DNA from 2 places in the Ruminococcus sp. MCC718 genome. Region 1 is predicted to be linked to the other one. Evidence: predicted binding sites of a transcription regulator. Region 1 holds the regulator's gene; the other holds the start of a gene.
What was found. The regulator NrdR, encoded in region 1, represses ribonucleotide reductase genes. The targets are predictions, from matches to a motif close to CACNANATNTNGTG.
Positions count from the first base shown of each region.

Region 2: the regulator NrdR is predicted to act here: its motif matches at 1,058-1,071, upstream of nrdD (anaerobic ribonucleoside-triphosphate reductase).

Region 1 is NZ_WQNP01000047.1:17,947-21,502, reverse strand. It holds gene GPK60_RS06185 (DUF5717 family protein) at 1-1,095, opposite strand, end outside; gene nrdR (transcriptional regulator NrdR) at 1,198-1,647, opposite strand; gene GPK60_RS06175 (YlmC/YmxH family sporulation protein) at 2,056-2,313, shown strand; gene GPK60_RS06170 (SH3 domain-containing protein) at 2,375-3,556, opposite strand, start outside.
Region 2 is NZ_WQNP01000032.1:77,746-81,301, forward strand. It holds gene nrdD (anaerobic ribonucleoside-triphosphate reductase) at 1-1,042, opposite strand, end outside; gene GPK60_RS04305 (hypothetical protein) at 1,164-1,598, opposite strand; gene GPK60_RS04310 (radical SAM protein) at 1,776-3,188, opposite strand; gene GPK60_RS04315 (ECF transporter S component) at 3,436-3,556, opposite strand, start outside.

The DNA.
Region 1 (3,556 bases):
AGTACAGGCGATCTCCGGCTGATCTGCCGCAAAATAGATCTGTACCTGATACAGCTTCATCATGATATCCTCTCCGCCTGCCTGTTCATAGCGTGCAAAAGAATCTTCCGCTCTGGCGATCCAGGTATTTAAGCTGATCTTCTTTAAGCGAAAATCCAGATAATCCCGGTAGAGACGCTCGATCTCCTTTTTCTGGATATGCGCTCTGTGATCGTTCTCTTTTGCGGTAAATTTGCGTGCAGTCACTTCAAAGGTTTTCTTCCAGTTTCCGCTTTTTAAGATGATCCGGCCAAAATTGTGCCCGGCATGCATCCGTGCCGGATCGATCAGATAATCCAGAGTAAAACTGCTTCCAAGAAAATCATCCGGGCGGATCAGGCTCTGCTCCGGCTGCAGAAATGCCGCATCCGAAAAGACTTCGATCTGCGAATAGCCCCATCCGTTCTTTACGATCTCAATCTGTTCCTGAATGACCGAAGCGATCTGTGAAAACTCCTGCCTTTCTTTTTTCAGTTCATATTTTATGGCACTCTTTTTCCCGGTGCTGATCAGAAACTCCTCCATAAGTTCCATGCTCATGGTCTTGCTCCTCAGTCCGCGGTTGAGAGCCTCAAACTGCGGATACTGCTTTTCGATCGTCCTTGTAAAACTCCTGGAGCAGAACATCGCATACGCTTTCTCGTAATGCTCCTTTGCCAGCTGTGCAAAAGAATCCAGCGTAAATGCCTCTCCTGCCGGAAGCTGCACCTTTTTCTGCATGATCGCAAAAGAAAAAGGAAGTGCTTTTTCTCCCATGTTCGTGCAGACGGTAAGACTTCCTTCCAGCACATCTCCGGCTTTCATTCCCGTAAAATCCACATCAAAAGACAGCTTCGGTTCAATCCCGGAAAATTCTCTCGGCTCACATGCCACGCGTGCATCCGAAGAATACAAAAATCCCCGGATCCTTTTCTGCTCTTTATTTTTTATTGTAAAACTGCCGAAAAACTTTTCTCCTGGTTTCACCACCGCACGAATCTCATCACAGGAAAAAAGAAGATCTGGAGTCTTATATTCATATATTCCATTCATCAGCTCTTCTATTCTTCGCTTCATGCTTTCTCCATTTCTCTGTGTGAATCTCACACATGATCGTTTATTTCTGCCAAATGCCATACAGATCGTTTCACATTCCGTACTTTCAGGTCTGACATCTGTTTACTCTAATATTTTCTTTAATTCATCCATAAAAGTATTGACATCTTTAAATTCGCGATAGACTGACGCGAATCTCACATACGCCACCGCATCCAGGCTTTTGAGCTTATCCATAACGATCTCCCCTATGGTCTTGCTGTCAATCTCTTTTTCTTCGCGATTGAAAATCTCCGTTTCAATCTCATCGATCATCCCGTTGATCCTCTGTACAGAGATCGGACGTTTATAACATGCCCTTACGACTCCTGCTTCAATCTTGGACCTGTCATACTGTTCCCTTGTCAGATCTTTCTTGATCACGGTGAGCGGGATCGTTTCCACCTTTTCGTAAGTGGTAAAACGCTTTCCGCAGGCATCGCAAAGTCTCCTTCTGCGGATGGAACAGTTATCATCTGCAGGCCTTGAATCTACTACCCTGGTATTATCCTGATTACAAAACGGACATTTCATCTTTTTCCTCCTGACTGTGCCTGGTGTACTTTTCGTTTCAAGTCGAACGCACGTGAGACTTGGCACGCGATTCTGGTCAGCTTTGCTGACATTTACCCAACAGAATCGCTGTGCATTCTCGCGGAGCGTTTATCTTAGTCGGAGATTGCACTCCCACTAAGACAAATTTGTTGCTCGCCACTTATAGAAGTGGGAGTCTTCTCCGACTAAGATAAATCATCTAATGTGAAGTATAACGAATCCTGTTTTTACTGTCAATACATCTTTCCAAACTGTGCATACCCGCAAAAAGCGGAACCTCTTCTGCCCGGATCGCATAAACTATAGAAAAAACACTTTTCGAAAGCATCTGCTATCTTGTGTACATCGATCGGTTCGTTCTATTTCAAAGGAAGGTGTGGGGATTTTATGCGAATCTGTGAACTGCGGCAGAAAGAAGTGATCAACACCTGTACCTGCCGTTCTCTTGGCTGTGTATGCGATGTGGATATCGATATCTGTACCGGATTTGTGAAAGCAATCATTGTTCCCGGTCCGGCAAAGATCTGCTGTTTTCTCGGCCGCGATACCGAATACATCATTCCCTGGGAATGTATCTGCCAGATCGGTGCCGATATCATCCTGGTCGAGATTGAAGAAGAAAAATGCAGGAAGAAATGCGAATGATTTCCTCCTGCACATCTGTCCTCTTCCGCTTTGCTTTAAGATACAGCAACCTGCAACCTGATCATTTGCCAAGGTAGACATCTGCTTCTCTTGTACCAAAAGCCGCTGCTGCCTCGTGATCTACCATATAAATATCAATATGCCCATACGGTGTGCCGCGGTCTTCTACCGTATAAACCACATCATCTACGATCAACTTTGTCCCAAACGGAACACCGTACATGGCAACCGTCTGTCCCTGAATCGGAACGGTACCGCTTGCTGTGATGCCATTCGCAAACTCACCGCAGCAGATCTGGCATGCACAGTATGCTGTCAGCTTAAATTTGCCCAGATACTTTACCTTTTCCGAATGTGCTTTCTGTGTGGAAGTGAACGTATAATAAAGGGCTCTGTTCTCCTCCGGTCTGATCTCTTCCGTTGCCAGAGTCATATTTTTGCGTTTTGTCGCCTTTACGATGGCATCTGCCTCTTTACCGGTCAGAAGCAGCTCGCTTTTTACAAATCCACGCACATCACCAGACTCCACATAGCACCATTCCTGACCCTGATCTGCAAGAATATAACAAAGTCCGCCCTGCGGGATCACACCAACCACGCGTGCGTCGGTTGACTTCTCTTCCCGCACATTCAGCTCATTCTCCTTTGCGACCGCATTGACACGTTTTACAACCGTCTCCTGAATGGTCTTTTTCACGCTGGCATAAGCCGGATTCTCCTTCGGATCGATTTTTGCTTTCGCAAGTGTCATAAAACCTTCTTTTTTGAGTGCCACTTTGACTCTTACGACCTCACCGGTCAGAACGTTTTTATTTTTTACATAACCACGAACATTCCCGGACTCAACATAAGACCAGTTTTTTCCTTTCCAGAGTATATAACAGAGTCCGTCCTTTGCAAGGGTTCCGGCAACGTCTGCATGGCTGTTTTTCGCTGTATAGATCTTAAGATCCGCTTTTGCGAGAGCGTATTCCTTTGCTACCGTCTCAAAACGGAACGACTTTTCCAGTTCTTCCGGATCGATCACCAGCTTTTCAAAACGTTCATCGAACTTCTGCTCCGACATGGCATCCTTCTCACTCTTGGAAGAATCCTTTTTGTCTTTCGCCTTTTCTTTCTCCTTTTCACGCTGTGCTGCCTTTTCATCCAGGTCCTGATCTTTCTCTTTTGTATCCTCCGGATCTGTCTCATCTGGCTCAGACTGCTGCGTTTCGGTCTGTATCTCTTCGGACTCCTGTGTCTC
Region 2 (3,556 bases), on a different contig from region 1:
ATTCTCCGCCTACACCGTGCAGTTTCTCGTCATAAAGAAAGACAATTTTCGGGAACAGCACCGGTTTCTTGTTGCCCGGTCTTCCCTGTCCGCCCTTATGGACGTTCAGAAGGGAAATATTGCACATTTTTTCAAAACGCTGTGTACCAAGTCCGATGGTCACGGTCACAAACGGATAATCGCCTCTGGAGGAACCGACGGTATTTAACTTATACTCAATACCCTGCCATCCCTGGTCAAAATCACGTCTCACTTTGTTGATCGCATATTCTTCGGCACGTTCTTCCACGCCGTTCCATGAAGGATCTGCATATTTGATAAATTCTTCTTTATATTTCTTGTAGCTCTTCTCGGCATACGGAGCAAGCACCTTGTCCATCTCCGGCACGGTAAATCCACCGTACTGCTGTGCCGCCGTACTTAAAATAATATCACCGATCACATCAAAGGCCGTATCCAGTGTCTTCGGCTCGTTGTACCAGACATTTCCCATCTCAAATCCGCCGGTCAGAACAGCTGCCACATCAAACAGACAGCAGTTCATGGTATCCAGTCGCGCGGACTGATCGTGGATATAGATATAGCCGTCCTTGCACGCCTGAAGCTCATCACGCGTCATAAAAAATTTGCGGTACAGCTCTTTATTCAGCTCGTTAAAGATCAGGCTTCGCTTTGTCGCTACCAGAGCACTGTCCGTGTTGGCGTTACTCTTGTCTCCGATGTAACGGATCGACTGGCTCTTTGTGTAGACCTCATCCATCATATGGATAAAATCCAGCTTGTAGTTGCGGTAATCACGATAGCTTTTGGCTACTGCCGGATTGACTCTCTCGAGAGCACCTTCGACAATGTTGTGCATCTCCTGGATCGTGATCCCGTCTTTTTTAAGGGACTCCGCCCGGTCATATGCAAACTGACAGATAAATGCAATCTCATCTGTCGAAAACTCATACAAAATGCGGGCTGCTGATTTGTTGACTGCCGCTATGATCTTATCTACATTGAATTCTTCCCGTGTTCCATCTTTCTTTATGACGTACATCACCAAGTCTCCTCCTACTATATGTTGTGTATCTATCTAAATTTTGTTTTTTCATCAAACAACATGTAGAACATAGTATATACCATAATGGCATACACGTAAAGAGGCTTTTGCAACGTTTTTACAAAAATTTTTTTAATTCATCAATATTTTTCTCTTCCCGCTTCAACTGTTTTTTTGCAAAATCCAGCACTTCTGTATCCTCTCCATCATAGTCACGGATCTGTCTTGTCAGGCTGGTAACGCCCATGGTGCTGCCCTGGATCAGCATTTCCGCAAGCTTTGAAGTCTGCATATCCTGCATACTTTTCCTGTTGATATTCATGTGAGCCATCCATTTGGAGATCATCGGAGCTTCTTTTTGTTCTTCCGGTGCATTGCGTGCTTTCAGCATCTGTCCGCTGACCTGAAATGCTTTTTCATATTCCTGCATCTGCCTGCTGACCGTTTTCGAAAATTCCGCATCCTTTGTCGCATCCAGAATATGACGCAGTGTATCCTGTCCCATGTCTGCATTTTTGTGAATGTCACTCAACATTTTGATCTCTGTCTCCATAAGTTCCTCCTGTCATACATGATATTTGTCACCTCAAACCTGATTCAGGCTTTTATGAACAGTAATCATTATCTTCATTTTTGGAAATTTTATGTACACTTGCTGGACAGAAGGACGGAAGTTTGAATGAAGCTGCTTCTGACGATCCTTTTTTCTGATATATCAACTTCTGTTTTTTTATACTTCCGGCAGTGTACCTTTTTCTCTGGTGATCTGCTTTGGATTTGCTTCTTTTAATTTTTCTGCTTCCGGTGCCCAGCATTTTGCGTAAGCTTCACATTTTCCGCATAAGCTCTCTACCGTTTCCGGACTCTGCATATCGGTGCTCTTTGCATCGGTTGCATGGACGATCTTCTGCAGTGCTTCCGGATTCTCCAGCATCGGACATGGACGCAGATCATTTTCATTAAATGGCTGGCCCATCTGATAAGCACGAAACAGCGGCTGGCTTAAGCATTCCAGAAGCGGTTTGTCATGGATATTTGCATTGGAATAATGGATAAATACGCAAGGTTCTACGTCACCGTTTGGATTGATGTGACAGTAGAATCTTCCGCCAGCGATACATCCGCCGACAAACTCACCGTCATTCTGGAAGTCAAATACAAAGATTGGCTTGCCGCCTTCAAATCCTCGGATCTCACGGATTCTGTGGTACATATATTCTCTCTGCTCCGGTGTCAGAAGCAGATCTGTTGCTGCTTCATTTCCGACCGGCATATAATGGAAATACCATGCATAGCGAACACCTTTGTCGATCAGCATATCCAGGAATTCATCGCTGGTAACGGTCTTGTAGTTCTTTGATGTGTAGCAGATAGAAGTACCAAAGATCAGTCCATGCTCTTTGAGCAGATCCATTGCATGCATAACTTTCTCAAAACATCCGCTTCCGCGTCTGGAATCGTTGACTTCCTCAAATCCTTCCACGCTCAGTGCCAGAGAAATATTTCCAAGTCTCTGCATATCCTTACAGAATTCCTCATCAATCAGCGTTCCGTTTGTAAATGCATAGAACATACACTTATTATGCTTCTCTGCCAGTTTCACGATATCTTTTTTCCTCATCAGCGGCTCCCCGCCTGTCATCATGTAAAAATAGATACCCAGCTTTTCCCCCTGCGTAACGATGCTGTCCAGATCTTCGTAAGAAAGGCTCATGCGATGACCATATTCCGCTGCCCAGCATCCGGTACAGTGCATATTACAGGCAGAGGTCGGATCCATCAAAATAATCCACGGGATGCGGTATCCATGTTCCTTCTCGAATTCACAGGTTTTGGAATAACCATAAAAACCTGCCTGATATCCAAGGTTCAGGGCATGCATTTTCGCTACATGCGGGTCAATCTCATCAAGCACTTTGTTTGTGTATTTCATCCATTTTGCATCTGGATTATGGATCAGATTTCTTGCTCCGTCAAATACTTTTTTCTCAAATTTATCGCCCATCAGCTTTTCCGAAAGATCAGTCAGTTTGAGTAATGCCTCTGTTCGATCATCATGTTTATTCACGTATTTCAATACACCATCAATCGTTTTTGATACAACGGCTCTCATGGTGTTGTCTTTAAAATCTGCAAATGACATACATTTTTCCTCCATCCATATAAGCTTTCTGCAAGGTTCTTTTTATTTTTCTTTCAACCTTTGCATCATTGTATCGCTCAGGATGAATTTTCAAAATAGACAACTTGTCGAATTTGTGCATTTTTTGTACATTTTTGCAGATTTGTGTGTTTTTTTAGCAAATTATGGAATTTGTACATTTTTTTGACACTTTTTCAGAACTGTAAAACATGGTAGTAAAGCTCCCATTGCGAGTTTTTCGATTTTCCTACAGCAACCCATACTTCACCTTGATCCTCTGCAGTTTCTCCAGCAACGGCTTCGCCCCGATCCACAAAAACAAGAAGGTTGAGCTTGCATGCACCAGATCGACCGGAACACCGGAGATA